Linked DNA regions of Flectobacillus major DSM 103. The protein of the gene in region 2 interacts with the protein of the main gene of each other region in a pairwise test. Links are inferred from orthologs where the notes say so. Each region holds a gene or a part of one and is shown on either strand. Other genes may lie near its edges.

What was found.
Region 1: the proteins of nusG (region 2) and rho interact in binary tests that used the Escherichia coli proteins (3 or more experiments, as listed by UniProt). The link is inferred for Flectobacillus major DSM 103 from one-to-one orthologs.

Annotation. Positions count from the first base shown.
Region 1 is NZ_KE386491.1:3,089,521-3,105,597, forward strand. What follows is about bases 5,647-8,506. They hold rho (transcription termination factor Rho), read left to right. Parts: upstream 5,647-6,129; coding sequence 6,130-7,884; downstream 7,885-8,506. Other genes in these bases: FLEMA_RS69950 (Crp/Fnr family transcriptional regulator), read left to right, coding at 5,647-5,744; FLEMA_RS69960 (T9SS type A sorting domain-containing protein), read left to right, coding at 8,243-8,506. In the rest of the region: FLEMA_RS69925 (rhodanese-like domain-containing protein), read left to right, coding at 1-286; FLEMA_RS69930 (MBL fold metallo-hydrolase), read left to right, coding at 487-1,899; FLEMA_RS69935 (YeeE/YedE family protein), read left to right, coding at 2,600-3,172; FLEMA_RS69940 (DUF6691 family protein), read left to right, coding at 3,189-3,686; FLEMA_RS77230 (lycopene cyclase family protein), read left to right, coding at 3,800-4,024; FLEMA_RS69945 (NAD(P)/FAD-dependent oxidoreductase), read left to right, coding at 4,072-5,004; more of FLEMA_RS69950, read left to right, coding at 5,115-5,646; more of FLEMA_RS69960, read left to right, coding at 8,507-11,014; FLEMA_RS0125260 (hypothetical protein), read right to left, coding at 11,082-12,485; FLEMA_RS0125270 (RNA polymerase sigma factor), read right to left, coding at 12,475-13,080; FLEMA_RS69965 (hypothetical protein), read left to right, coding at 13,519-14,208; FLEMA_RS69970 (SGNH/GDSL hydrolase family protein), read left to right, coding at 14,253-15,050; FLEMA_RS69975 (S41 family peptidase), read left to right, coding at 15,056-16,077. UniProt on the Escherichia coli protein: Facilitates transcription termination by a mechanism that involves Rho binding to the nascent RNA, activation of Rho's RNA-dependent ATPase activity, and release of the mRNA from the DNA template.
Region 2 is NZ_KE386491.1:4,099,778-4,115,700, reverse strand. The notes cover bases 6,897-9,602. They hold nusG (transcription termination/antitermination protein NusG), read right to left. Parts: upstream 8,673-9,602; coding sequence 8,121-8,672; downstream 6,897-8,120. Other genes in these bases: secE (preprotein translocase subunit SecE), read right to left, coding at 8,768-8,959; FLEMA_RS72385 (mechanosensitive ion channel family protein), read right to left, coding at 7,233-8,063; FLEMA_RS0143010 (alpha-2-macroglobulin family protein), read left to right, coding at 6,897-7,192. Also shown: FLEMA_RS72390 (metallophosphoesterase), read right to left, coding at 28-1,290; more of FLEMA_RS0143010, read left to right, coding at 1,667-6,896; tuf (elongation factor Tu), read right to left, coding at 9,681-10,868; FLEMA_RS72375 (outer membrane beta-barrel protein), read right to left, coding at 11,676-12,878; FLEMA_RS72370 (hypothetical protein), read right to left, coding at 12,972-13,796; FLEMA_RS72365 (RNA polymerase sigma factor), read right to left, coding at 13,805-14,380; murI (glutamate racemase), read left to right, coding at 14,525-15,331; FLEMA_RS72360 (CAMCR motif-containing small membrane protein), read right to left, coding at 15,374-15,643; FLEMA_RS72355 (DUF420 domain-containing protein), read right to left, coding at 15,670-15,923. UniProt on the Escherichia coli protein: Part of the processive rRNA transcription and antitermination complex (rrnTAC). The complex forms an RNA-chaperone ring around the RNA exit tunnel of RNA polymerase (RNAP).

The DNA.
Region 1 (16,077 bases), 1.0 Mb from region 2 along the record:
GTCGGCAACCGCTTTCAACCAACTTTTGAACGAAATGCCAAATGCAGTATTGATAGATGTAAGAACGCCCCAAGAATTTAGACAAGGTGCCATAGAGAATGCCATTAATATCGACCTTATGAGCAACGACTTTAGTCAAAAAATAGCAAAACTACCTAAAGACAAAGCCTATTTTGTATATTGTAGAAGTGGCAATCGCAGCGGCTCGGCTTGTAAACATCTTGGCAATAATGGCTTTGAGCAAGTGTACAATCTGTCGGGGGGTATTATGAGCTGGAGCTTTTAGCATACCCAATCTTATCACTCAATCCTGTAGAAGTGTTTTTTGCATTTCTACAGGATTTTTGTGTTTAGTACAAAAAACTATTTGGCCCTCCCAAAACTGATATTTATCACATACCTTTTGTGAGGAAAGTTACAGAAGCCCACCTGTCATAGCAATAACTTTGTTCTATCAATTTCAAGCATATTAAATAACTCATCATCATGAAAGTAGAACAAATTTATACAGGATGTTTGGCCGAAGCGGCTTATTATATTGAGTCAGCTGGCGAGGTTGCTATTATTGACCCATTGCGTGAATCAAAACCTTATATAGAGCGTGCCCAAAAAGACCATGCTACTATTAAGTATGTCTTTGAAACACACTTTCATGCCGATTTTGTATCGGGGCATATCGACCTCTCTAACAAAACTGGAGCAACTATTGTATTTGGCCCCACAGCACAACCTGCTTACCCTGCCTATATTGCCAAGGATAATGAAGAATTTGTATTAGGAAAAGTAAAAATCAAGGTACTCCATACGCCAGGCCATACCATGGAATCGTCAACGTTTCTGTTGATTGATGAAAAAGGGCAAGATTACGCTATTTTTTCGGGCGATACCCTATTTATTGGGGATGTCGGTCGTCCAGATTTAGCCGTAAAATCAGACTTGAGCCAAGAAGATTTGGCAGGTTTGTTATACGAAAGTTTACATAACAAAATCATGCCTTTGTCCGATAATGTTATTGTGTATCCTGGCCACGGTGCTGGCTCAGCTTGTGGCAAAAACATGAGCAAAGAAACAACCGATACACTAGGCAACCAAAGGCGATTCAACTATGCTTTGCAAGCCAAAACCAAGGAAGCATTTATCAACGATGTACTTACAGGACTAGTAACGCCACCCCAGTATTTCCCCAAAAATGCAGTTATGAATAAAATGGGGTATGCCAACGTAGACGAAGTACTCCAAAAAGGAACAAGAGCCCTTAGTCCAGCAGCATTTGAAGCAGCCAGCAATGAAGAAAATGCCCTTATTTTGGATGTTCGTCAAGCACAAACATTTGCACAAGGGTTTATTCCCAATGCTATTAATATAGGCTTAGAAGGCCAGTTTGCTTCTTGGGTAGGTACTTTGATTCCAGACTTACAACAGGCTATTGTACTAATAACCGACGAGGGCAAAGAACAAGAAGCGGTATTACGCCTTTCAAGGGTCGGTTACGATAATTGCATTGGTTATTTGGAAGGAGGTTTTGAGGCATGGAAAAACGAAGGCCGAGCAATAGACACTATCGAGTCTATCAGTGCCGAAGAGTTTGCCAAACGTTTCAAAAGCCAAGTCCATATTATGGCCTTTGATGTCCGTCGAAAAAGTGAATACGATTCTGAACACGTAATTGGTATCGAAAATCTGCCCCTTGATTTTCTTAATAATCACTTATCGGCTATCAATCGCAACATTACTACCTATATACACTGTGCAGGCGGTTACCGTTCGATGTTGGCCATTTCAATCTTAAAAGCTCGTGGATTCAACAACCTGATTGATATTACTGGCGGCTTTGCTGCCATTAAACAAACAGGACAATTGGCACTTACCGACTACGTTTGTCCTTCTACTTTGCTATAAATATTCAATACACTTTTATTTAGTTCGCTTATTTATTGGTAGCGTATGTTGTCATACAGCGTTGCAGGATGTTTCTTCAATAGCTTCACAAAAGCCTTTTTATGATTGGCTGTGAATACTTGGCAAACTTCGTGTAACGCTTTGTTGTATTGAAAGTTACGCTACTGTCTATTGAGTTGACAGCCATTCGGATATGCTACGCTGATACCCCAACGAGTTGCTCTTATCAACTTTTCTTCTCAAAAATACGCTTGTGTGATAAAAGTTACATTATGCCCCATTAGTAATATGTACTTTTGTATGCTTTTAGTAGCGAAGGGTTCTCTACAATAATGAACTTTTTATCTATTAATTTATATTTAATAAGTGTACAAAATAGAAAAATGCCCGCTTCGTGAATACTCTGTAATATCATGTTACACTAGCTTTATCGCTTAGCGTTATTTACTTTATAAAATGTCGTATATACATACGTGTAACTTTACGTTCTTTTTTTGCCATTGTTCCATCATCAAAAAAACACTCATTCATTATTGCATTTATCTGTTTATCAAACCATTAAAATACAATTTATCTATTCAGTTGATTACTTAATATGGAAACTTAGTATTTTAAACATTTACTTATTTTATTGAATAAATGTCAGTAAATTTATCCAACAAACTCTATAGAATAGCACGACAAATTAAACATAATATAAATGGAGCTACTTGAATTAATCAAAAAACCTTGGCCTTGGTATGTGGCAGGCCCGCTAATTGGACTTACCGTGCCAACGTTATTACTTATTGGTAACAAATCCTTTGGTATTTCTTCGTCGTTGAGGCATATATGTGCCGCTTGTATTCCTGCCGACATTTCGTTTTTTAAATACGATTGGAAAAAAGAGGTTTGGAATTTATTTTTTGTATTCGGTATATTTTTAGGTGGATTTATCGCCACTAATTTTCTCAAAAACCCCGATACCTTTGTCATTGCCCCCGAAACTATAGCCGACCTCAAGGCTTTAGGTATCAAAGATTTTTCGGGATTGATGCCCTCCGATTTATTTTCTCTGGAAAGTTTACTTAGCTTAAAAGGCTTTATTTTCTTTGTTGTAGGAGGTTTTATGGTAGGATTTGGCACTCGTTGGGCAGGTGGTTGTACATCGGGTCATGCCATCATGGGTATTTCTAATTTACAATTACCTTCGGTTGTTGCTACCTGTTGCTTTATGATAGGCGGCTTTGCCATGACTCATTTGATTTTGCCATTTATTTTCAAACTATTCTAAAAGTACTTTCAGTATTATGAAAAATATAGCAGAAAACCCTCTCAATCAGGTCGAAGAATTTGTGTGCGAAGCACCCAACGATATGAAGAAGCCCGAAAATGGACTTGCCAATCTCAAATACCTTATTGTAGGTATTCTGTTTGGGATTGTGTTTGTCAAAGCCGAAATTATCTCGTGGTTTCGTATTCAAGAAATGTTTCGTTTACAAAGTTTTCACATGTATGGCGTAATTGGCAGTGCCGTAATGGTGGGGATGTTGTCGATTTTTCTTATCAAAAAGTTCAATATAAAAACCCTTTCAGGAGAAAAGGTTGAGTTTCATCCGAAAAAATTTCAGAAAGGACAAATCTATGGTGGTTTACTATTTGGCTTGGGTTGGGCTATTACAGGAGCTTGCCCTGGGCCTTTATTTGCCCAAATCGGCAGTGGGTTCACCGTTGTGATTGTGACTTTACTAAGTGCCATTGCTGGTACTTGGACGTATGGTTATTTCAGAGACAAACTTCCTAATTAAACTACGATCTTGCCTACTTGGCTTTAGACGGTTTGTTGGGTTATGTAACATTTATCACAGAATGATTGTGTTTTTTAAGACAATTTGCAGAAAAAACATAATCATTCTGTGTCATGACTCATCATTTCAACATACTTATTATTGGGGGTGGCAATGCTGGCTTATCGGTAGCCTCTCAATTGTTACTCAAAAATAGTTCTCTTTCGATTGGCATTGTTGAGCCATCAGAAAAGCACTATTATCAACCAGCTTGGACTTTGGTAGGTGCTGGCGAATTTGATATTCGTGATACAGAAAAAACGAAAAAGACTTTATTCCCGACCGTTGTGTATGGCTAAAAGACGCTGCTGATACCTTTCAGCCCAAAGATAACCAAGTAACTTGTGTGAGTGGCCAAGTACTTCGGTATGATGCTTTGGTGGTAGCCCCTGGTATTCAGATCAACTGGCAACAAATCGAAGGGCTCGAAAATACCCTTGGTAAAAACGGTGTAACCAGCAACTATTCATTCCAGATTGCTCCATACACATGGGAGCTTATCCAAAACTTTAATGGAGGCGTAGCTGTATTTACCAATCCCTCCACCCCTATCAAATGTGGCGGAGCTCCTCACAAAATCATGTATCTAGCTTGTGATTATTGGCGTAAAAAAGGAATATTAGACCTTTGCGAAGTCCATTATATTTCGGGAGCAAGCGTTATTTTTGGGGTAAAAGAATACGCCCAAACCCTTGAAGGCGTTGTAGCTCAAAACAATATTCATACTCATTTTGGAGCAAATACTTTTGCTATCGAAGGGGAAAGCAAGTTTGTACGATTTGAACAAAAAGATACCAATGGAGTATCTATCCAAAAAACTATGCACTTTGACTTTTGTCATATCGTACCTCCACAAAGTGCTCCTGATTTTATTAAAAAAAGCCCTTTGTCCGACACCCAAAACCCATTAGGTTATGCTGAGGTTAATAAAAACACAATGCAGCATAGCCGTTTTCCCAATATTTTTGCCCTAGGCGACTGTACCAATGCCCCTTGTAGCAAAACAGGAGCAGCCATTCCTAAACAAGCACCAGTGGTAGTCCAAAATATTCTTGACGTATTGAACCAGCAAGCACCCTCGGCCAGTTATACAGGTTATAGTGCCTGCCCCATACCAACCCAATACGGCAAACTAATGCTGGCCGAGTTTGATTATACCAATACCCCAACTATGACATTCCCCTTTAATCAGGCTGTTCCGAGGTGGAGTATGTGGATACTCAAAAAATATATATTACCGTGGTTATACTGGCATAAAATTCTGAAAGGAAAAGCCTAATCCATCAACTATATTATTGTAGTTTTTTGGCGTAACTTGTCCTACAAACTAGCCGACGGATAAGTTTTAGGACATATCCGTCAGCATGCTTCACAAATAACACGACTATCATGAATCTGACATTTGTAGAAAAAAACTTTACGGGACTTTTTGAAAAAGCTCTTTTAGAAGAATTATCGCAGATTGGTAACTATATGGAACTAGACGAAGGACACGTAATTATGCGACCAGGAGGCTATATTCGTACCGTACCGATTGTATTGACAGGTTCTATCAAAATCCTCAGGCCCGACGACGAAGGCCGAGAAGCCCTATTATATTACCTCGGTGGCATGGATTCCTGTGCCATGTCGCTAACGTGTTGTCTCGACCGCAAAAAGAGTGAAATATTGGCCATTACAGAAGAAAAAACCACTTTGATTACTATACCTGTAGAAAAAATTGAAGAATGGATGTGCAAATATTCTACTTGGCGACAATTTGTGTTTTTAACCTATCAAAGGCGTTTTGAAGATTTGCTTAATGCCGTTGACGAAATAGCCTTTCATAAACTCGACGAGCGGCTATTGAGCCTTTTACAAAGGAAAAGCAAGCAAACCAAAAATAAAACTATTGTTATAACACACGAAGTATTAGCTGGCGAACTAGCAACCTCCAGAGAAGTAGTATCGAGGCTACTCAAACAATTGGAAAAACTAGGTAAAGTGAAATTATCTCGCAACAAAATTGAACTTATGTAACCCTCAAGCACAAGCAAAGCTATAATAACATTATTACTCTTTCTCAGGATTTTGTATTGGAAAAAAAGGCATAGTTTAGCACAAAAACTATCCTTTTTCTATTTTCACCTCTATAAATCTCTTAATAGTCGCAGTATTGATAAAAAAAAAATCAAACTCCTTGACAAATTAAAAGATTGGTATTATCATTGCACTACGAATAACTGTTCAGTGATATTCTCCAGTTAAGCTCCTTACTAATAATTGCTTAACAATCATCTTCCACCTCGTACCAAATTTCCGAATTTTGATTGTAACGTTTATCATCTTTTATACAATTGTAATAAACTTAACCACCAATATCTTTTGAGGCTCTGCAACGCAACAAGCCTTATAATTTACCCGTATGTATAATATTGAAGAATTAGAAATAAAGCTTATTTCAGAGCTTCGTGAGCTTGCCAAAGGGCTAAATATCCAGAATACGATTGACCTACCAAAAAAAGAACTCATCTATAAAATACTTGAACAGCAGGAAAAAAGTAACACCCAAACACTAAAACCTGCTTCTAGCGATGCTATGGAAAATGAACAAAAACCAGAGAGAAAAGTGAGGAAAGAGAGTGCTTCAGCATCAGACAGCCCACGCCCAAAAAGACAACGCATTCAGAAAGGTGACTCTGAGGCCGAAACGCCCGTTGCGGCTATTCCAGAGCCAATATTCAAGCCTGAGCCTGTCAAAACAAAACCTGCTCGTGAGGTAAAACCAAAAAAAGCAGCAGTAGAAGATATCGTATTTGACTTCGATGAAGAACCTATCGTAATAGACCTTCCAGAAGATGTAGAAGACGAATTTGCCTCAATAGACACCTCGTTTATTACAACATCGCCAGAAGAATTAGGCGTAAATGTAAGTACAAACAATTTTCGACCAGAACCAACCGTCGAAAACAATCGTCAAGAGAATAATCGTCCTGCACAAAATACTCCAAATACTGGCGGAAATATCCGCAAACCAATATATAATCAAGCAATTCGAGAGTTTGACGGTATTATCGAGAACGAAGGTGTACTCGAAATTATGCAAGATGGCGGCTATGGTTTCTTACGTTCGGCCGACTACAATTACTTGGCTTCGCCCGATGATATTTATGTATCGCCTTCGCAAATCAAGTTATTTGGCCTAAAAACAGGTGATACTGTACGTGGAGCTATCAGACCTCCTAAAGAAGGTGAAAAATACTTTGCTTTGCTTAGGGTAGAATCTGTCAATGGAAAAACCACCGAAGAAATCCGTGACCGTATTCCTTTTGAATACCTTACTCCGCTCTTCCCTGATGAAAAATTAAACCTTTCTTCTCGTCCTGACCAATATTCAACCCGTATTTTAGATTTATTTGCCCCTATCGGTAAAGGTCAGCGTGGTATGATTGTGGCCCAGCCCAAAACAGGTAAAACGGTGTTGTTGAAAGAAATTGCAAATGCTATTTCTAAAAATCACCCAGAGGTATATTTGTTGATTTTACTTATCGACGAACGCCCAGAAGAGGTTACCGATATGCAACGTAGCGTACGTGCCGAAGTAATATCATCTACCTTCGACGAACAAGCCGAACGCCATGTTAAAGTAGCAAGTATTGTGCTAGAAAAAGCTAAACGTATGGTAGAGTGTGGTCATGATGTTGTGATTTTGTTAGATTCAATCACTCGCTTGGCTCGTGCGTATAATACGGTCGTTCCATCTTCAGGAAAAATTCTTTCGGGTGGGGTCGATGCCAATGCTTTGCACAAACCAAAACGTTTCTTTGGGGCTGCTCGTAACGTAGAAAATGGTGGTTCTTTAACCATTATTGCAACAGCCCTTATCGATACTGGTTCTAAAATGGACGAAGTTATCTTTGAAGAATTTAAAGGTACTGGTAATATGGAATTACAACTCGACCGTAAGCTATCTAACCGTCGTATGTTCCCTGCTATCGACGTTCCTGCTTCGGGTACTCGTCGTGAAGACTTGTTGATGGATAAAGAAACGCTACAACGTGTCTGGATTCTTCGCAAACACATGAGCGACATGAATTCTGTAGAAGCTATGGATTTCTTGTTGCAACAAATGAAACATAGTCGAAACAATGATGAGTTTTTAGCATCTATGAATCGATAACTAAAAAAAAGAGCAGGTATTTTATCTGCTCTTTTTTTATTTGAGAATTCAATGTGTATAAAAGTTGATATATTGAATTTGTATATTTCGGATTTTACTATCTGGTATTTTACAATAATATAAAAAATAGCATCACACAACCATAAACAACTAATTATCAAACTATTATTCAATTCAAAAAACAACACCAAGGCTACTATATCCTAACTACCGCTTTCACAATTCACAATTCCACTAATCACAAATTCTTATTTATAACCATCTGCAAGTTATCTTTGTTTTACTGATATAAAATACTTGATTTCTACCTTCATCCACACGAGGGCTCTACTATTTTTTCACAATTTTTTAAAACACCATGAGAAAACGTTTATTTTTTTTGTTTTTCTGTATCATCTATGGCTCACTTTCAACAAATAGTTACGGGCAAGTCTTCGACAAAGTTACCTTTAGCCAACTCCCTCAAGACTGGCAACTTTACCCTAGAAAAACCAATAACCAAGGTATTATAACAATAAAAGGTACTGTTACAGCCTCTAATATCGATGCTATCTCGTTACTTTTATACAGAAATAAACAACTAATTGGTTACCAAAAAATAACTTCGTTAGCATTAAATAGCTCGTTTTCATTCAAAGACTTGGCCATCAAAGCCGAATTAGCCGAATATGATGTCAAGCTTTATACTTTCAGTAAAACCGACTCCTCGCTTATTGTAGAACGTGTCAATATTGTTGCTGGCGATATATTTGTTATTAATGGGCAGTCAAATGCAGGAGCAAATTTTGGCGATGACCCCGTTTATTTTACCAGCGAATATGCCCGTAATTTTGGCAAACTACTGGACTTTACCTACCTTCCAGCCTATAACCCTGCCGATACTCTTTGGAATACTCAAGCACCTGGCAAGCTCGGCAATGCCCTTCAAAAATTGATAATCGAAAAGCATAAAATTCCTGTAGCTATTCTGAATCAGGCCAATGGAGGCTCGACAGTTACATTTAATGCTATCAGGACTAACCCCGTAGCCAATTTTGGTAATACCTACGGCGTTTTGTACTATCGACTATTAAAAGCGGGCGTTTTGAACGATGTAAAAGGGTATATCTGGCGACAAGGTGAAAACGAATCGTCGGGTGCGGCATCGCTTTGGGGCGAAAATTTTGATATTTTATACAAATACTGGCGACAAGATTACCCTAATATTCAGAAATATTACGTGTATCAAGTTAGTCTTCTCGACTTCCCACTATATGCGGCAGGTCAGTTGCGAGACTATCAGCGACGTACCAAATATATCTATGACCGAGTAGAAAACATCACCGCTATTGGCCTACCCGACTACGACGGTATTCACTATGGCTTACAGGGGCATATCAAAAGTGCTGAAGAGCTTTTCTTACAAATTAGCCGTGATTTTTATGGCTCGACCGATACCGACAATATTACCTGTCCTAATATTCAAAAGGTGTATCGCAACAACAAGGATAATATTATTTTGGAATTTGATAAAGGACAAGAAATTGTTTGGCAAAATGATACAACCCTTATCAATAAATATAATCAGCCTATCAAACAGTACCTACACAATATGTTTTTTACTAAAAACAACAACAGAATGTGGGTACTTTCGGGATATGCTGTAGGTAATAAAGTAATTCTTGATCTGGCCAAAGACCAGTTTTCTTATTCGGTATTGAATTATCTTCCTGCCTTTCATACCTCCGAACAAACCGTGCAGTTTGGTGGGCCTTTTATCAAAAATAAACGAGGATTAAGGGCTTTTTCTTTCCATGAAGTACCAGTTGGTACTATTACCGACAATTTGGCTCTTAAAACACAAATCTCAAACGGTAATCAAGTAGCGCTTTCATGGAATAAACTTAGCTCAGCCGACTATTATATACTAGACCGTAAATCAGCTAACTCGACAGTTACTCATAGTATCAAAATTGATAAAAACCTAAGTGCTTATATCGACACTCTGGCAGCCGATGACACTTTATTTCGCTATGTATTAACGGCTTATAGTAAGGACACAGCCAATAACTTCTCGATGCAAAATGTTGTTATTCCTATTATTAGTCACCCAACAATCACTGCTCAACTGCGAAGCCATAATAGTATTGTATTACAATGGAATCGTGTTCAGCAAGCAAAAACGTATCTGATAGAAAGAACAACCAACAATAGTATCAAAACATATCAAACCAACCAATTGTCATTGGTAGATACTGGCCTAGTGGCCAATGTAACTTATTCGTACCGAATCAAAGCATTAGCAGATATTGGCCAGTCTGATTTTTCGTCATATACCAAAGTAAGTACTTTACCCCTCTTGGCTAGCCCTACGGCAAGTTTGAAGGCTTTGTTCAAAAACAAATTAGAGTTTTCGTTTCAAAACGTACCTCAGGCCGATAGCTTAATAATTGAATATAAAGAAAGTAGTAATCTCAACGATTATACTCTGTTATCAAAACGCAGAAACCTTGCAGGAACAATTGTTTTAAATGATTTGAAAAGCAATACTAGCTACTCGGTACGCATCATGGCTACGGCACAGAACCGCATTTCAGCATGGACAATCATAACGTTGAGTACTCCTGCCGACCTTGTTGCTCCTGTTTTAAATATCGACGAAGTAACTTATAAGTCGGTTCTGTTATCGTGGACAAGTGTTACCGGAGCAACATCGTATTTGCTAGAAAGAAGAAAAGACAATGACAACTTTACACTAATAGACACCTTAAAATCAACCGCTTATAAAGATAGCCTTGTAAAAGACAATACCAGTTATACGTATCGAATCAAAGCACTTGCTACATTATCCGATTCGCCAACAAGCACCAAAGAGGTACGTACTACCACTATTTTGGGAACAGAAGAGCTTATCAGCGAGCCTATTACGCTTGCTCCAAACCCTACTACCGACTGGCTCAGTATCAAGTTTGTTCAGCGACTTACGGGTTCGTTAAGTATTTACAATACCTCAGGCGAGAATGTTTATCAAGCCAAATTCAACGATACCTATACCCTAGAAATTTCGTTGAAAGGCTTACAGAAAGGCCCATATTTTGTCAAGATTTCAACCGCAAAAGGACAATTTACCAAAAGATTAATAATACTATAAACAACAAAAAAGCCTGTTACCTCTAGGGCGACAGGCTTTATCCTCTATCTAAAATTCAAAATGATTACTAAAATGTGTAGTTAAGTTTGAGTTCGCCTCCCAATCCATATTCTTTTCTATAATCCACTCTTGTTTGTTGAAACGAATAGGTTGGTGCAACTTGAACTGCAAAGTGGTTAAAACGTTTCTCGACACCCACCGAAATCATATAATTATTAAACAATTTGGTATCGAGTTTTGAAGAAACGTTATCCACCGTTTGATAAACATTTTTATCTTTGAAATCAAAGCATACTTTCTTTGTTCCTGCAATGTCTAAGTCTGTTCCTATTTTCCCTAAAACATAAAATTCACTTGGTAATGGTAAGTAGTAACTAATACGTATTGGCACTTGCCACAAAGTACGTTGCTCTTCAATGTTTTTGATAGGAGCACCAAACGGTACTTTTGGTGCAAACCGAACACGGAAGTCAAAATCATTACGCATTTTGAAATGCTCGTCAGTATTATATTTCTCGTTACCTACATTTACGTATTGCAAACCAGCACTAATACTAAGTCGTTTGTCCAAAAACAGCTCGGCCTGAATACCTCCTCCTAGCTGCTGAGGAGCCAACATACCTGTTGCACCTACCCTCAAATAGGCATCGGCCAATGAAAAACGCATTTTTTTCTCAGTCGAATCTTGAGGTTCATAGTACGAGAAATCCGTTTTGGTAATACCCGACGACGCAATCTGAGTAGAGTCTATCACCCAACCATGAGCTTTCAAGTGTCTCCAAATTATCGGAGCAGCACTATTTCCACTATTTGACTGAGACATAGCATATAGCTCTTGGTTTATACCAGTACCTCCACCATTATTTGCATCAGCCATACCTCTATTTCTATTAGCCCTACGAGAACCAGTCTCTTTTTTTCCAACATTTGCAAATGCTGTATGAGCTTGTCTTTTTGTATTTTTGGCAACACCCCAATTACCTGTTGCAAAATCTACGTTTTCGTTATCTACAGAAGCTTTCAGGTTGGGTCTTACGGCAATATCTCGACCTGGCAAAGCTCCTACTAACCCATCTTGACGACTGTCTAATCCCTGTTTTTTATCAACATCAATTAGCTTTTTATTATCTAGCTGCTGATACAATTGAGCAATAGATTGTTTTTGGCTATCCAACCGAGCAGCAAGTTGCTCTTTATTGAGCATCAAGCTATCTCGTTGTTGGGTCAAAGTGATTACTTCTTGCTGTAAATCTTTTTTTGCATAGTATTGGGTTAAGGTGACAAATAGTAAACCTACGATAGTAATAGCTGCGGCCGAATACATCACTTGTTTGCTCACTATAATTTTCCAGTAAGGAACTTTATGAGCATTGGCAAAAGCATTAAATTTTTCCCAATCTTCCTCTTGAAAAGTGGGCTGGATGCCCTCAAGTTTTTTCTTGATTGCATCATCGAATTGATCAGTTTTCATAAAGTTTGTTGGTTAAACTGACCGCGAATAAATGCGGGTAATATGTCTTTATCATTTCTTGAAGCTTTAAACGAGCTTTCATAAAATTAGAACGAGATGTCCCTTCGTTGATACCTAACATTTCGGCAATTTCTCGGTGGTTATATCCATCCACAACGTGCATCATAAATACCGTTCGGTAAGATGTTGGAAGTTTTTGTACCAAGGCCAAAATATCTTCGGCTGCCATTTTATCAATTACATTTTCATCATAAACAGGCATACTTACATGCTCCACCTCTAGGCTATATAAGTTTTTTTCTCGCTTATGATAGTAATTGATACTAGTATTCACCAAGATAGTACGAAACCAAGCCTTAAAGGATTGTATATTTTCGTAACGATGTATGTTCTGGAATACCTTCATAAATCCATCGTTCAGAATCTCTTCGGCATCTTCTTGGTTGGCGGCATACCTCTGGCAAATATTTTTAGCATAACTAAAGTACATCTTAAATAGCACTTTCTGAGCTTCTGGATGTTGCTCACGACATGCCTGTAAGACACTTTCGAGATTGTCTTTGTCAAATTCAGTATGTTTTTTTTTGAAAAACAACGGCTTAAAAAGTTTTATAAAGCTAAAATTAGAAATTCTTCATCAAATTCAGAAGTAATGTACTGATTTTCAAGACCCTCTACCCCTTAAATAATCATATATACTCAGCATTGAGACAATTTGCCAATGAGTGTTTAATGATTAGTTATAACGCTTTTCATTTGCTCCTGGCCTTTACTCAATCTATACGTTCTATTTATGATGACTTGTAGAAAAAACAAAACGTTGCCTAATAAAAAAAATATTTTTTAGGCAACGTTCCTGTAACACCCTGTGTCATACTATTAAAACAGCGAAAAGGGTTGTTGAGAAAAACAACAGCAAGCAAAACAATAGATGAATAAGGAGCTTTTTCGCTCAATAATCATCAGCAATGAACGGTTTGTAGAAAGCTTGTTTACTTAACCATTAATAGAACCATTTTAAACAAAACAAAATATGAAAATAATCAACAGAAATGTATGTTTAGTTCTCTTGTTATTAGTAAGTCAGATAACAGTTGCACAACAGGTAAAAAAAGATTCTAGTAAAACAGAATATATCTTTAAAGGAATAGGAGCTCAAAGAATTACCCAACTAGGATTATACATAGCCCCCGAAACACAGGTGAGTTCTTTAGGAGGAAAATTTTCACCTTTGACAGGGGGGGCGGTAATGCTACTATTAAATCAGCGATTGGGCATTGGGGTTAGTGGTTATACAAGTCTTCGTAATCGCCATAAGAGTAACGATATTGATACACGCTATGGTGGTGTGAGGGTAGAATATACCTTTAACCCCAACAAACGATTTCATATAAGTGTACCAATATTGATTGGTGTGGGTATGGCCAACAACGATTCTACTAACCGATATGGCGGTGGCCCCAGAAGAGGCGGGTATGACAACGGCCGCAATCGATTCGATGGCTCAAATTATTTTGTAGTACAACCTGGTGTGAATATCGAAGGTAATTTATTTAGATATGCCAAAATATTTGTAGGAGCAAGTTATCGTTTTGCCAATATCACCCACGAGCGACACAACAGCAGTACAGATTTGTCGAGCAGCCAGCTTAGTGGAGTGTCGTTCAATGTCGGGCTAAAATTAGGCCTATTCGATTACTCTATCAGAAAGAAAAAAGATTAACGTATAGTAAAAATAGTTCATTTCTATAAAGCTATATTTTTCACATGAGAATCTTAGTTATTGGCGGATGCCATGTCTTCGGGTACGGCATCCAAAATTCACAAGGGTTTGTCGAAGTATTCTCAGAAAGCATGAAAATACTAGAAAATGAACCTATACAAATAGACAGCTATGTGCATTTTTCAATGGAAAAAACCGTTGAACTGCTAATGAGTATTGGTAACAAAATCTCGAAATATGACCTAGTACTTATGCAGATAGGCCATGAGGAGTTAATGGCTGAAGATTCTATCATAGACCTAGTGAATACCCAAGATATTTATTTCAAAAATAGCTATAGGGCCGACACAAATCATGATCCTGTAGCACCCTCAAATACCCAGCTACTCAAAGAACTATACGACGAGGCAACAGAGTATATCGACGAAGCCAATATATGGGAATATTGTTTGACAAGCCTCAAATTGAAATGTTTGAAAAGTATTCATAAAATCGGTAAACTCGGGCGTTTGGCCTACTATCAGCGATACCACAAAATTATTTTGTCGCTTCTTACTCCAGTAAAAGAACAAACTATTTTGATTTCGCCGATGCCAAGCCTCAACCCTTGCAATAACTATATGCGACAAGAAGGACGTAAGATTTTTGAGGATGAATGTACAAAACAACAATTCAAATGGCTACAGTCTATAGATTTTATTGAAAAACACCCTTATTTCTTTTTGTCGGATGGAAACCATCTTAATGCACTAGGGCATCGTGTATTGGCTAGTCAGTTGCTAAGGTTTTACCGTCACGAGGTACGAAAGCATCAATTTTATTTTCATTTATGTTCTAATTAATTATTATGGTCAAGCAGAATCAAAATATAAAATCGCTTATTCGGATAGGACTTCTGGGTATCCTATTTTTCTTCTCTTATTGCTCTAAGAAAGAGGACACTACGGTAACACCCGTTACAACAGACAACACCGCCGAAATCAATAAATGGGTGTATGATACTATGGAGGATGCCTACTTTTGGTACGACCAAATGCCTACGCTTGCCACTTTAGATACTCAGGCAAAAACAGAAGATTTCTTTGAAAAATTGATTTATCAAAGAGAAACCACCGACCGTTTTTCGCTTATTACCGACGATATTGATGCTCTTGAAAAAGAATTTAATGGTGTATCTAAAATCTTTGGTATACGCTATTTGCTTGGCTATACCGACAACACGAATACCAATATTGGTTTGTTCTTGAGTTATGTAGTACCCCAAAGCCCTGCAGCCAATGTTGGGCTTCAAAGAGGTGACATTATCCTAAAAATCAATGGGCAAAATATTACTAGTTCTAATTTTTCTACCTTGATGAACAACGATAATGTTACTTTTACCCTAGGTAAAATATCAAATAATAGCATCGTAGCCGATACCAAAACCCTTGCTGTAGCCAAGGCCGAAGTAACCGAAAATCCTGTTGGGTTTTCGAGTATTATTCAAAAATCGTCGGCCAACAAAACGATTGGGTATTTGCTATATACTCAGTTTGTACCAGGCCTAGACCAAGGCGATACCCTAAAGTACGATAACCAACTCAGAAAGATTTTTGGAGACTTCAAAGCAGCAGGAGTCAACGAACTAGTACTGGATTTGCGGTTTAATCCAGGGGGGTACATCAGTAGTGCTACTACTTTGGCATCGTTGGTTGTCAAAGACCTTACGTCCAATAAAATCTTCTTCAAAGACCAATACAATAGCAAATACCAAGCCTATTTCAAACAACAATACGGAGCTAATATTTTCAACAACTACTTTAGTACTGAACCTAACAATATTGGCAACAACCTCAGTCGGGTATTTGTACTAACCTCTACAGGCACGGC
Region 2 (15,923 bases):
AATGCGGGATGACTCATGCTGGTAGCTTTATGCTCTTTTTAGTTCAAAAAGTGTTATTTCGGGTGGCATTCCTACACGCCCAGGATAACCAATATAACCATAACCTCTGTTTACATAAAGCTTTTGATTGCCTTCTTCATACAACCCAGCCCATTGCTTATAAGCATATTGTGCTGGCGACCACGTTACATCACCTACTGTAATACCAAACTGAGTACCATGGGTGTGCCCCGAAAACATTACGTCGATATCTTTAAACTTTTTATTAACCTCACTATCCCAATGCGTTGGGTCATGAGACAACAGTAATTTTACCGCAGCTTCATCTGTTCCCTGTACTGCCTTCGACAAATCGCCATAGGTATGGAAACGAGCCTGTCCACTAATATTTTGTACGCCAATAATAGCAAGTTTTTCACCATTTTGCTCTATAAAGCGGTTTTCATCGTTTAGGACATCCCATCCTAATACTTTATGTGCCCTATTGAGGTCTTTTAGATTTTGGGCCTTTGCCGCAGGGCTTGCCCACTGTACATAGTCGCCATAATCATGATTGCCAAGCGTAGAAAACACACCCAGAGGAGCTTTTATTTTACTAAAAATATCAATATATTCTTGTACTTCCGAGGCTTTGTTATTGACTAAATCGCCCGTAAAAAACACCATATCAGGTTTTTGATTAAGCAACATTTCGATACCTCCCTTTACAGCTACTTTGTTGAAAAAACTTCCAGAGTGTATATCCGAAATTTGGGCAATCGTTAAGCCCTCAAACTCTTTCGGCAAGTTTTTCAAGGCTAATTTCACTTTTCGAACACGATAATCGTGTGCACCAGACAAAATCCCCCAAGTCATTGCTACTGCTGGAATAGTACCAGCTACTACGGCCGTTTTCATCAAAAACTCTGAGCGAGAAATAGGTGTTGCCTCTATATTACTAGCTACTGGCGATGCCAAAACACCTTGTACCTTTGCTATAACCCAACGAACCAAACGCCCCAAGTCGTCAATCAATAAAAACAATATGACAAAGATTTTGGAGAAATAATTCATAAATACGCCTACCATAATCCATGTTCTGAGGCTCTTACCCAACCAGTCGGGATTGGTAAAGTTGTAAAGCCACATACCTACGATGGTAATAGCACTGACTCCCCAAAAAATATATTTTGCTCCATTCTGAACGTTTTGTGAGGTATTCTGAAACGAAACCCTAACGGCCTGCCAAACGTACCAATCGATTAATAAAAAAATGGCCGTTACGATAGGAATAATAAGTAGTTTATTCATGTGATATTTTCTAAAATAATGCGTTTTGATTTAGCTCTGTTCTGAAAACATCAGATCCTATACATAGGTTTCGATTTGCTTTTTTTTGTGATGAATGGTTGATTCTTTATACAAAACTCCAAGGTTTCTGCCGATTTCACTGATTCCAATATCCTCATAATATCAAAAACTACTTTTGTGGCTATTTTTCAACCCAACCATTTACTATATTTTCTGCGTTTTTGTTGATTATCAATTAAAGATTTTGGAACTTCTTACGTTAATTCCCCAAAAGAACTTTAACCCTGACTTTCAAGTATTGATTATACTACAATCATTGATTGTAAGCCTTAGTAAACCTTTAACTTTTCTCGATTGAAACAATCGTTTTTAACCAATGAAAATCTTCTTTTCCATTAGCAAACCGCTATTATTGATTGTTCCTATTCTGTGCTGTTTGTGCTTTTCTTGTTCTCAGTTTGGCGATGTCAAAGTTGCTAGTCACAATTTTGAGGATGAAATTGAGCAAACACAAAATTTGGTATTTACTTTCAACAAAGACCTTGTACCAGCTTCGGAACTAAATACTTGGTTTTCGACTGAATATATTGAGTTTTCGCCCAAAATAGAAGGCAAATACAAATGGACAGCCCCCAACGAACTTATTTTTTCGCCAGCCGTTGGTTTTGAGCCTGCCACCGAATACAAGGCCGAGGTATCTAAATTGGTACTTAACAAGGCCAAAGAATCGTACGAGTTAGATACCGACGAAATTAGTTTTCATACGCCCTATCTCAAGCTAGACCAAATAGAGTCTTTTTGGGCAAAATCTCGTGAAAATGGACAGGGTATTGCCATGCTCAAGCTCAATTTCAACTATCCTGTCAACCCACAGGAAGTAGCTAAAATGTTATCTATTCAGACAAACGATGACAAATCTTTAACCGCCCTAATTAACCAATCGGTAGCTACTTCGAGTGTGGTGGTTCGCCTAAAAGACCTTGCTCCTGCCGACAACCAAACTTTGGCAATAAAATTAGAAAAAGGGCTTTCGTTACCTGCTTCTAAGTTTACAACACCCGACGACATTACTAATAAAGTGGTACTTCCCGACCCAAAGAATTTAGAAGTACTGGCAGTAGAACATGGCTTCAACAATAATCAAGGATTTATTAAGGTTGTGTTTAATCAGGCTATTGTTGCCGAAAACCTCAAAGATGCTTACCAGATTAGTATCAATGGCCTTGCAGAAGCTACTCGGGAAGAAGATACTGCTATAGAATATGACTCGTTGGGCAATCCCATCGAAAAGGCTATCGCCGAGAAGAAACCCCAACAAAATACCATAATCAGCACCAAAACGGAGCTTATCGAAAATGGATTTATTATTTCGGGCGATTTCAATGAAACCGATAATTATATTCTTAGCATCAATGAAAAAACAAAGGGTGTTTTGGGTGCAAACCTAGAAGATGTATATACCAAAGATATTTATTTTGGTGAGATGCCCGCATCGGTAGCTTTTCTGAATAAAAAGGCTGTTTATTTAACCTCAAAAGGGAATAAAAATGTTGCTATCAACATTGTCAATATTCCAAGGGTAAATGTCAAAGTAGCTAAAATATACGAAAATAATATCCTTAATTTCCTTCGTCAAAACAGATATGAAGACTATGATTATGATAATGAATCGGCCAATAATTCAGGAAAAAACTATGTGTATTACGAAGACGAGTCAGGATTATACTCAGATATAATTGTTAATAAAACCGTCGAAACAACCAATCTACCTAAAGCCAAAGGCATACGAGCCTTGAACCTTTCTTTGCCCGACCAAAATAATATTCGGGGGATTTACTTGGTAAGTATCAATTCGACGGATGAATATTTCCGCAATGCCACCAAACTGGTGAGTATTTCGGATATTGGCCTTATTACCAAACAATCAGACAACGAGCTATTTGTTTTTGCCAACTCTATCAAAACTACCGAACCCATTGCCAATGTTGAAGTTACATTGGTATCTAGCAATAATCAAACGGTTCAGAAACTCAAAACTGATTCTAAAGGTGTTGTTTCTTTTAAAGATTTCAAAAAATCTGGCTTCAAAATAGCCATGATTACGGCTCATACCGAAGAAGACTTCAACTACTTGTTCCTTGACGATACAGCAGTAGAAACTTCCCGATTTGAGGTTGAGGGTAAACGAGACAATATATCAGGATTTGAAGCTTTCATTTATGGCGACCGAGATATTTATCGCCCTGGCGAAACGATTCATCTGAATACAATTATCCGCAACCAACAATGGAAATCAGTAGGTTCGATTCCTGTTAAAGTTCGGCTGATGCTACCCAATGGCAAAGAATACCGCACTTTTCGCTTAGAAACCAATCAGCAAGGTGCTGTTGATGTATCTATTCCTACCGACCGCTCTAGTGTTACGGGTACATATATAGCCGAAGTATTGAATGGCAACGATGTACTCCTGACCTCTCGCAATATTGCTATTGAGGAATTTATGCCCGACCGCATCAAAGTAGACATCAAGACCTCTAAAGAATTTTTTAAAAATGGAGAAAGTATTCAGGTAAATGCTTTTGCTCAAAATTTATTTGGGCCACCTGCATCTAACCGAAACTATGAAATGGAGTTTAAGCTGGCACGAAAAGCATTTTTACCCAAAGCCTATTCCCAATTTATCTTCGATATTCAAGACAATACCAATTTTGAAGCTATTACTCGCCAAGGTGTTACCAACGAAAGCGGGCTGGCTTCCGAAAGTTTTCAAGTACCTGCCACTCTGTCCGATATGGGCGTTTTGGAAGGCAAAACGTATGTAACTGTTTTTGATGAAACTGGTCGCCCTGTCAATCGCCTCAAACGCCTTGATATTTTTACCCAATCGGTATTTTATGGGATTGGTATGGCCGACAGCTATATTGGTACAAATACCCCTGTCCAAATTCCGTTGGTTGCACTCAACAAAGATGGCCAGCCTGTTACTGCCAAAGGTAAAATAGAAATTGTGCGGTTTGATTACCAAACCGTTATTGAACGCAACCCTGACAAGTCGCTTAAATATTCTTCCAAGAAACAAACCAAGGTGGTTTATAATCGTACTGTTGATTTTAGTAAAGGTCAGGCTACTATTGCTTATGCCCCTCCTATTTCGGGTGAATACGAAATACGGGTACATCGAGAAGGAGCAAAATCTTGGACAGCTCAGGCTTTTTATGCCTATAGCTGGGGCAATACCGAAAACTCATCGTTTGAAGTAAATACAGAAGGCCAAGTAACCATGGAGTTTGACAAGGATAAATACCAAACTGGCGATAAAGCCAAAGTTTTGTTTAAAACCCCTTTTGCAGGAAAATTGCTAGTAACCATAGAACGAAATAAAGTACTAGAATACCATTATTTACAAACTGATAAAAAATCGGCAGAATTAAGCTTTAAAGTTGGGAAAGAACACCTTCCCAATGTATTTGTATCGGCAACCCTTATTCGCCCAATGGACGACTCCAATCTTCCTCTAACAGTGGCTCATGGCTATGCTGCTGTGATGGTCGAAGATGAAGATACCAAAATGCCAGTTGAAATTGTAGCAGTCGAAAAATCACGGTCAAAAACAACTCAAAAAATCCGTATCAAAACCCAAGCTAATGCCGAACTAACTGTAGCAATTGTAGACGAAGGGATTTTACAACTGAAAAATTTCAAAACACCCGACCCACATGGCTTTTTTTATCAAAAACAGGCTTTAGAGGTCAATAGTTTTGACTTATATCCCTACTTATTTCCTGAACTATCTATCAGAGGCTCTTCAAGTATCGGTGGCGATGGTTATGATTTAGAAAAAAGAGTAAACCCTCTTACCAACGGTCGAGTAAATTTAGTAGCTGTATGGTCTGGTAAAATTACCAGTAATAGCAATGGTGAGGCCGAGGTCAATGTCAGTATTCCGCAGTTTTCGGGCGACCTCCGTATTATGGCTGTGGCTTATAAGGACAATGCCTTTGGGTCGGCCACCAAAAACATGAAAGTTGCCGATCCATTAGTAATTAGCACAGCGTTACCACGCTTTGCTAGCCCCAACGATGAAATCCAAATGCCTGTAAATATTACCAATACAACCCAACAAAATGCCTCGATTAGTGCTACAGTTAGTACATCTGGAGGTTTAACTATTGGTAGTGTTCGTCAGCAACAACTGGTAATTCCTGCCGAAAAAGAAGGCCGTTTGTATTTTTCTATTAAAGCCAGCCCCATAATTGGCACAGGTAAAGTAGTAGTAACAGTAAATGGTCTAAAAGAAAAATTCTCGGAAAGTATCGACCTTACCATTAGGCCGTCGAGTTCGCTAATAAAAACTACAACCTCAGGAAGCATTTCAGCCAATCAAACTGTGAATATTTGGGCAGGAACACACGATTTTATTGCATCAAGTATAAAATCTACCCTAACTGTCAGCAAATCGCCAATGGTGCAGTTTTTTGATAAATTTGAACATCTGTTAGGCTACCCTCATGGCTGTATCGAGCAAACAACCTCCAAGGCATTCCCGCAGCTCTATTTTAGAGAGCTCACTACTCTGATTCAAAAAGGCAAAAACCCTTATCTTAAATCAGGCGAAAATGAACTTAATCCAAGTAATAATGTGATTGAGGCTATTCATAAAATTGAATCTATGCAACTTCCTAATGGGGCTTTAGCTTACTGGGCAGGCTCGGACAAAGAAAGTTGGTGGGGTACGGCCTTTGCTTGTCACTTTTTACTTGAAGCACAAAAAGCAGATTTTGAAATCAATAACAATACGCTAGGCCGACTTTTAGAATACCTCAATAATCGCTCAAACAAAAAAGAAACGCAATCGGAATATATTTATCAAGCCGATAATTCGTTCTCGACAAGAACGATTGCCAATCGAGAAAATATTTATGGTATTTATGTGTTGGCATTGGCTGGCAAACCCAACAGAGCCGTCATGAATTATTACAAAGCCAATGAAAGCCTTCTATCGTTAGATGAAAAATACTTATTGGCTTCGGCATTTGCACTGATTGGCGACCCTAAAAGCCAAAATATCTTGCTTCCTAAAACGTATTCACTAGAAACAACAGAACGCCAAACAGGAGGTAGTTTCAGCTCTCCTATTCGTAATTTGGCTTTAGTACTTAATACATTAATAGATACCGACCCTCAAAACTTACAGATTCCGGTATTAGCAAGGTTATTATCACAAAGTTTGAAAGCACAACCGTGGCTGTCAACCCAAGAAGAAGCTTTCAGCTTTTTGGCCTTGGGCAAGCTAGCCAAAAAAGCCAATAACACACAACTTGTAGCTACAATCAAAAGCGGTACACAAACAGCATCGTTTACAGGAAAAGATTTGCTCATAAACCACATTGCCAACCAAAGCAGTGTCTCAACAAAGGGAAGTGGTATTCTATATTATTTTCTATCGAGTGAGGGGCTAAAAACAAATGGTCAGGTAGCTGAATCAGATAATTATTTGCAAGTTCGGCGTTCGTATTATACTCGTAGCGGGCAGCCAATTGCTCAGGCAAGGTTCAAGCAAAACGAGCTTATTATTGTAAAAATCACACTTTCGAGCAAAGTACCTGCCGAAAATATTGTCATTACAGATATGTTACCTGCTGGTTTAGAAATCGAAAACCCACGATTAACCGCCGACAGAGATTTAATATGGATAAAAGACCAAACTAATCCCGAGCATTTTGATATTCGTGACGATAGAATCAATTTCTTTACAAGTATCAATGCCCAACAGCAAAGCTTCTATTATTTGGTAAGAGCTGTTTCAAAAGGCAAATTTACCCGTGGCCCAGTGAGTGCCGATGCCATGTATAATGGCGAGCTAAGGAGTTATCACGGAGCAGGTATTGTAACTGTAGAATAAAACAAAAAGCCTTCCCATTCAATATAGGGAAGGCTTTTTACTAAAGCGTCTTTACTGTAAGAACAGGGTCAGGAAACGGAATGCTATCTTTATCGAATTGTTTTTTGATATGTTCATTCATAAAATACTGGGTTTTATCAATATCGGCCGAGCTTATCCAAACCTTTACATCAAATACGATAGCACTATCGGTTAATTTTCCTACCAAAATGTCATATTTACGTTCGCTAGTCAAAAAAGGACAATTATCGATAACCGTTTTGATAGAAGCCTTCGTTTTATCAATATCGGCATTGAGACTGGTTTGAAACTGCATATCTACACGAATAACGCCTTTCCTTGAAATATTCATAACAGGCGATGTCGATAAATTTCCGTTAGGCAAAATAATGGTTCGGTGGCTTGTTGTACTAATAACAGTATTGAATATCTGAATAGATTCTACATAACCTGTATAACCATGTACTGTAATAAGCTCGCCTACTCTGAAAGGTTTAAATACTAAAATAAGTACTCCACCTGCAAAGTTTGATAAGCTTCCTTGTAAAGCCAAACCTACTGCCAACCCAGCTGCACCCAAAGCGGCAATAAAAGATGAGGTTTGAATTCCTAACACACCAGCACAACTTAGCACCAACATAATATTAAGTGCCGCACGGACCAACGATGCCAAGAAAGGCTGTACATCAGGATCGATACTTTCAAGTTTCATTTTTGATGTCAAAAGCACTATCACTTTTTTGATGAGCAATCGACCCAATAAAAACAAAAGTACACACATTAATACCCTAATACCGTACTGAATAACAATAGGTAATCCTTTTTCAGGAAAGGATTCTAGGTAGCTGCTAGCAAGATAAATGAATTTCATAGGCAAAAAAAATGCGTCCCTGTTTCAACAAGAACGCATACAACAATTGTAATATTATTATTTCTCTACCTGAGAGTAGTTTAATTCAACAGGAGTATTACGTCCGAAGATTTTAACCATAACGTTAAGTTTTTTCTTATCGTCAAAAATTTCTTCTACAGTACCTTCAAATGTAGAGAAAGGGCCATCAATAACCTTGATTGTTTCACCTTTTGTAAATGAAATAGCAGCTACTTCTTCGATAGGGGCAACCTCATCAATTTTACCTAAGATTCTTTTGATTTCGCTAGCACGCAAAGGAATAGGCGTTTTAGACGTTTTACCATCGTTCCAGCTCAAGAAACCAATTACACCTGGCATAGAAGTGATAATGTGAGAAACCTCACCATACTTAATATCAGCTTCTACGAATACATAACCTGGAAATAGTGTTTTTTCACGAACAATCTTCTTGCCATTACGTATTTCGTAAATCTTTTCGGTAGGTAATATAACTTGAGGAACAAATTCTTGAAGACCTTGTCTTAATACTTCGTTTTCAAGATAACTTTTTATCTTCTTTTCCTGTCCTGAAACAGCTCTCAGAACGTACCAATTAGTTTCTGCCATCTTTATTTTTGATTTCGCTGAGATTAAGAACTTCAGACAATAACACGAATACGTTTTTGGCAAACAATATTCTTTCTAAAATCCTCAATGCTCAATTAGAATGACTGATAGAACAACTCTAAACCAGACTTAAATAGGAAGTCAATCATGCCCACCACAAGAGCAAAAATCAAAGAAGCGACCAACACTAGCGTAGAGCTCGCTTGCAATTCACTGAATTTAGGCCACGTTACATTTTCTGTAACCTCTGTCCAAGAATCTTTAATCAATTGTGTTAATTTATTCATGGTCTTTGTGAATGTTTTGGGCTTTGAGTTTTATTGTACTTGCTCATTGCCTAGTCATAGTTGCTAAATGCTATCCTTTATAAACTTTAAAGTTCCGAATTTTAGCTTTCAAATTTCTAGCTAATTTAAAAAATTAACTTGAAACTTAAAACCAAAAACTCGGAACTTACTTTGCACGGGCACCAGGATTCGAACCCAGACCGAAGGTTTTGGAGACCTCTGTACTACCCTTATACTATGCCCGTATATCTAAGGGAATGCAAAGATAGTTTTTTGGTTTTAATATTGCAAGAATCTGCTTCTTAATTATCAGAAAAAATCTATCAAATATAATTTTATTTTCTTTATTTATGGGTAAATCACTAAAATATAAAGAGTTATACTTGAGCTTTATTTATAGAATAATAACAAAAAATATTTGATGCTTGCACCAAATATCATCTCGTAACCAAAATACTATTTTGATAACCGAGCTATTGAAACATGTTTTATGCTTGAAGGAACGGTATTCTAAAAAGTATATTGCTTTTGTTATTTATACAAATAGGCTTTTAAAGTCTTGTTTTTTTACTATTCAGAAAACGATTTCATTTGTCAGCTAATACTTAAACTAGATAAAACAATTGTACAGAGTAGTTGAAGTATTATATCGAATATTTTCCAAAAAAGAAGGCATTGCCTTTCGACAATGCCTTCCTAATATATGCTCAAATCAAAGAGATTAGTCTAAGATTTCAGTTACCTGACCAGCACCTACAGTACGTCCACCTTCACGGATAGCGAAACGAAGACCTTTGTCCATAGCTACTTTGTTCAATAATGTAACGTCGATTGTCAAGTTATCGCCAGGCATACACATTTCAACACCAGCTGGCAACATGATTTCTCCTGTTACGTCAGTTGTACGGAAATAGAATTGTGGACGATATTTGTTGAAGAATGGAGTGTGACGACCACCTTCTTCTTTTGACAAGATATAAACCTCAGCTTTGAATTTAGAGTGAGGCTTAACTGAACCTGGCTTACAAATAACCATACCACGACGGATAGATTCTTTGTCGATACCACGCAACAACAAACCTACGTTGTCACCAGCTTCACCACGGTCAAGGATTTTACGGAACATCTCAACACCTGTTACTGTTGATTTCAATCCTTCAGCACCCATACCCAAGATATCAACTGGATCACCTGAGTTAATAACACCAGTTTCGATACGACCAGTAGCTACAGTACCACGACCTGTAATCGAGAATACGTCTTCAACTGGCATCAAGAAAGGCTTATCAACATCACGTTTTGGAAGTGGAATCCAGTTATCAACTGCATCCATCAACGCTTCGATAGTAGCAACCCATTTTGGTTCGCCATTCAAACCACCCAAAGCAGAACCTTGGATAACTGGAATGTTGTCGCCATCGAATTCGTAGAAAGATAACAATTCACGAATTTCCATTTCAACTAGTTCTAACAATTCTGGGTCATCAACCATATCCACTTTGTTCATGAATACAACCAATTGAGGTACACCAACCTGACGAGACAACAAGATGTGCTCGCGAGTTTGAGGCATTGGACCATCTGTTGCAGCAACTACGATGATAGCACCGTCCATTTGAGCAGCACCAGTTACCATGTTTTTAACGTAGTCAGCGTGACCTGGACAGTCAACGTGAGCATAGTGACGGTTTGCTGTTGAATATTCTACGTGCGCAGTGTTAATAGTAATACCACGTTCTTTTTCTTCTGGAGCTGAGTCAATTGAAGAGAAATCTTTCTTTTCAGCAAGACCTTTTTCTGACAACACCTTAGTGATGGCAGCAGTCAAAGTAGTTTTACCGTGGTCAACGTGACCGATTGTACCGATATTTACGTGAGGTTTACTACGGTCAAAATTCTCTTTTGCCATGATTATTTAGTTCTTAATTAGTTTTATAAAAAGAATGAAAAAATTGATACTTTTCAACGTCCAACTACCAATAGATAAAAGTTTCTTGGAGGATTCTTAAAGGTCTATGCTAATTGTTGTTTTGAGTGGAGCCTTTGAGCAGGATTGAACTGCCGACCTCTTCCTTACCAAGGAAGTGCTCTACCACTGAGCTACAAAGGCAGATTTTAAGAGACTTTAATTTTGAATCTTTAGAGTCGAACTGAAGTTCTTAAAACTATAATACGTTACAAACAGAAATGGTTAATCGTTAATCGCTAATTCGCTAAACTATTAACTATTAACTATTAACAATCAACCATCTTATTCTTGAGCGGGAGACGGGGCTCGAACCCGCCACCTATAGCTTGGAAGGCTATCGCTCTACCAAATGAGCTACTCCCGCTTTACTATAATTGGTACGAACAAAAATTGCAAAATAGACGTGCCTATTTGTGCAATTAATGTTTTACTTGTGGGGACAGATGGATTCGAACCACCGTAGGCATACGCCAGCAGATTTACAGTCTGCCCCATTTGGCCGCTCTGGTATATCCCCTTTTTTCTTGATTTTGTTTACTTTCACATATCGTTCTCGTGAAAGAGTGTGCAAAAGTATATAGATTTTTGATATTGTCAAAGGGTATTTGAAAAAAAATTTAATGTTTTTTTTCAATATTTCCTTAATTATCGCATTATATACTACATATAATACTGAAAATCAGAGCCTAATGTACATAATTACAAACCCATTAGACTCTGAAAAAAAATTAAACTTTTTTGTGTGTTTTAGAACCGTACTCCAAAATTTAAGCCTCCAACCTTAGGCCCTCTGCCCGTTTGGAATAAATCTGTAAGGTCATAATTAAAGAATAAATCTGGAAAATCTTTTAAACCTAGTTCAAATGCTAAGCCATAACGAACATTATTGATGTAAAAACTGCTGTGATTCCAAGCCTTGTCGCCACTTTTGTCTTCTTTGGTTTTGGTGTAACTGTCCAATCGATAACCAACATACCCTCCTGCTCCAATATAACTTACAGCACTTCCTCTTTTAAATGCTACATAAGGCATAATAGGTAGGTTGATATAAGCTACGGTCAATTTATTGCGCGACAAGTCTACTGGCTGGCCATTGTTATCTACATAATCTTTGAACTCAATATTATTAGCTCCTTTAACAATATAGCGATTGTTTTCAAACATAAAGTTGTACCACGAAAACTCTAAGCCATAGCTTAATTTTAAAGCTGCTGATTGTCCTTTACTAATATAGGTACTTCTTGTCCAACCAAATCCAAAATATCTTGAACCAAATGGACTCAATTCAAAATCTTTACTATTATATTGCCCACCAATCGAACCTGTATTGGAAAAGGCATTCAAACCTAAATAAATATTAAAACCTGTTCGTGAGCCGTACCCTTGTGTTCTGCGATTAACACGAGTGGTATCTCTCCATACTACTTTTGTTTCTTCTGTGCCATCTTTTACCACCACTCCATTAAAACTTACGTGGACTTCTTCATTGCCATCTTTGACATGTACACCCGAAAATCCTACTTTTACGTCTTTCTTATCATTGTTTCTTGACGAATTATAGGTAGTATTTGTATTTACAGAAACATTAACATTTTCGGAGTGCTGTGCTTTGATAGCTACATTGATACTTTTGTTGTTTTGGGTAATTACTAATACCGTATCTTTGGTAATATCACTATTGACTACTCGGCGAATACCTTTCCATGTTTCATCGTCCAACACTAATCCGCTTTTTTGAAATAAGGCTTGTAAATCTTCTTTGAGGCTGGTATTGGTATTTTTACCATCAATAACCGTTTGATTACGTTTGTCTATTTTAATGATAGTTGAATCACCCTCATATCCTTTGGCCAAGCCTTGATTAAAAATACCTGACAAGAAGGTGATGCCTACAACAATAAATGATTTTATAAACCCTTTTGCTACTTGTTTTGTGGTTATCGTTTCCATGACTTTATAAGGTTATACCTCAGTTTAGATTTTTAATGTTTATGTATCCTAGATGCTTGATTGCGATTGTTGGTTGCATCTATTCTTGAATATTTATTTTTCTGAATAACGACTATTATTGACAGTTTCTAAAATGGAATCCTTGGTATTTTCTAGCTTAGCATCGGCTCGTGCAAGCACCTTTTGGGGCTTTAGTCCAATTTCATTCCAGTTGACACCTTCTCCATTTTTAGCTCTTTTCAATTGCTGCCAAATTCTACTGACTCTACTAGCTTTTTTGGTATTTTCACTTTCTACATCTTCGTTCACAATAGATGATATTTCGGGTTTGGTATCAACCATGCTCAGCACTATTGTTTCGGTTTCGAGCTTTTTCTTTTCTATATTGGGTTGCTCTATCACCAACACAATCGTATTATTGGTATTTGTCAAAGCCCTATCTGGTGTAATCTGGGCTATATCAATATGTTCTTCAACGGCCTGTTTCACCAATGGATTTGTATGAAGCAATTGTTTATTTTCTGAGGTTTTTTTCTGAATTTTCCTCGTTGGTATTTCAGCCTGAGCTGTCAACACATTTGCTGGTACTGGAGTAACTACCTCTTTATAGGCTTTTTGCTTAGGAATATCTATAGCTGGATTGACAGTTGGGGCGGTAGTTGTATTTTGTTTTGTTATAACACCCGAAATAGCATCTGCTTGTGAATGACTTTCAAGGCTATTGTACACAAAATATGTACCTGCTCCTAGCAAAAATACCACCGAAGCTGCACGGGTATATTTCCACCAAAGTGGCACTATTTTGGTGTCAGAATTTTGAAGTCTGGCATTCAGTTTATCCCATGCTTCAGGACGAGGTTTACGCTCATAGTTTTGTAAGCGTTCGCCAAAATATTTATCTATATGAGACTTTTCCATGAGCGTTTTTAGTTTACTGTCGTTTTTTGGCTAGTGACTGCGTTTTGCAAGATAACTCTTGCTCTGGACAATTGTGATTTTGAGGTACTTTCGGTGATTCCCAACATCTGTGCTATTTCGGCGTGTGAATATCCCTCAATAGCATATAAATTAAATACCGTTCTATAACCTACAGGAAGTGTTTCAATGAGTTTTAGTAAATCTTCAACCTCTAAAGCATTATTAAACTGTTCGGGTTCGGGTTCGTACAAAATAGTATCATAACTAGTTTCTAATTTAGCTTTTTTATTACTTCTTAAGTACATCAAAGCCTCGTTGACCATAATTCGTCGTACCCATCCTTCAAAACTTCCCTCTAATTTAAAGGTGCTTATCTTGTCAAACACCTTGATAAAACCCTCAATCATTATTTCCTCAGCCTCAAAGTCATCGTGTACATACCTAAAACATACACCAAACATTTTTGATGAATACTTTTCGTAAATTCTTCGCTGAGCTTTGGGATCGCCTTTTTGACAGGCTTTTACCAGAGCTTCTTCAGTTTGGAAGATTGATAAACCGCTAAGTTGTAAAATTTTCACGATAACTGTCTTGGTTTAGTTGATGTATCGTAGATGAAAAAGCTACATAAAAGGTTGCATGAGTTCTACCGAATTTTCAACTTTACGCAGTTTTTATTTTTCTGTGATATTGTAGGTGTATTATTCGTCCTTTTTAATCTAATTTTTATGAATTCTTCCGCTCCGATTGGCATATTTGATAGTGGTATTGGTGGACTGACTGTTGCTTATGCTGTAACAAAGTTACTTCCCAACGAAAATATTATTTATTTTGGGGACACCGCCCACCTTCCTTATGGCGATAAGTCGGCGGCGGCAATTCAGGCTTATTCTATAAAAATATGCAATGTATTGTTACAACAAAAGTGTAAAGTTATTTTAATTGCCTGTAACTCGGCTTCGGCGGCAGCTTTCGAGCTGGTAAAAGAATATGTTGGTAGCAAGGCCAAGGTTATTAATGTAATCGACCCTATTATTGAATATATTTCTGACAATTATGCCGATAAAACGATTGGACTAATAGGTACAAAACAAACTGTTAATTCTAATATTTACCGTAAGAAAACTGATTTGCTAGGGAAAAACATTGTTCTCAAGTCGTTGGCAACACCTTTGCTTGCACCGATGATTGAAGAAGGTTTTTTCAACCACACTATTTCTGAAAGTATTATTACCGAATACCTTCAAAACTCTACGCTCGATGGCATCGAAGCACTCATTTTGGGTTGTACACATTATCCTCTTATCAAAGAACAAATAGATAATTATTACAAAGGGAAGGTTTCGGTACTTGATACTTCCGAAATTGTGGCCAAATTTTTGTACAAATACCTTTCAGAAAATCATTTACTTCACGAAATGAATGCTTATATCAGGCATTTTTATGTATCAGATTATACCCAGTCGTTTGAAACATCAACAAAAATATTTTTTGGAGAACAAATAAGGCTAGAGCATTATCCACTTTGGGAATAAAAAATCCCGTTGTGTTTGGCACAACGGGATTTTTTATTCCTATTACTTAAAGGCTTGTTTAAGTTTTTGACGCATAATGTCTTGGGGAGATAATCCTTTTTTAGAATTTTGCCACCATAAAAAACCCACAACCATTGCCAATATATAAGGAGCTGAAAGTAAATACAAAATACCAGTATTGAGGTTAGATGCAATTTGACTTCGTCCATCAGAAATAGTACTTTCTACCACCGAACGGCACATTGCACATTGTGCAAAGCTAGTAGCCACCGAAACTACAGATAACAAAAGGGTGATTCCTAATTTTTTCATGATATATTTATTGAATCTCAGCTATTTTATTGATAATATGGAGCAATCATCAGATACACAATAACCCCTGTAACTGACACATACAACCAAAGCGGAAAAGTCCATTTTACAATTTTCTTGTGTTCTACAATTTGATTACTCAAGGCATAATAAACAGCCCTTAATACAAACCAAACAACCCCTATAGACAAAAGAATATGTGACAATAAAAAGAAATAATAAATGGGTCTTAAAATACCATCGCCACCATAGGGTGTAGACGGATTTGAGATATGATACA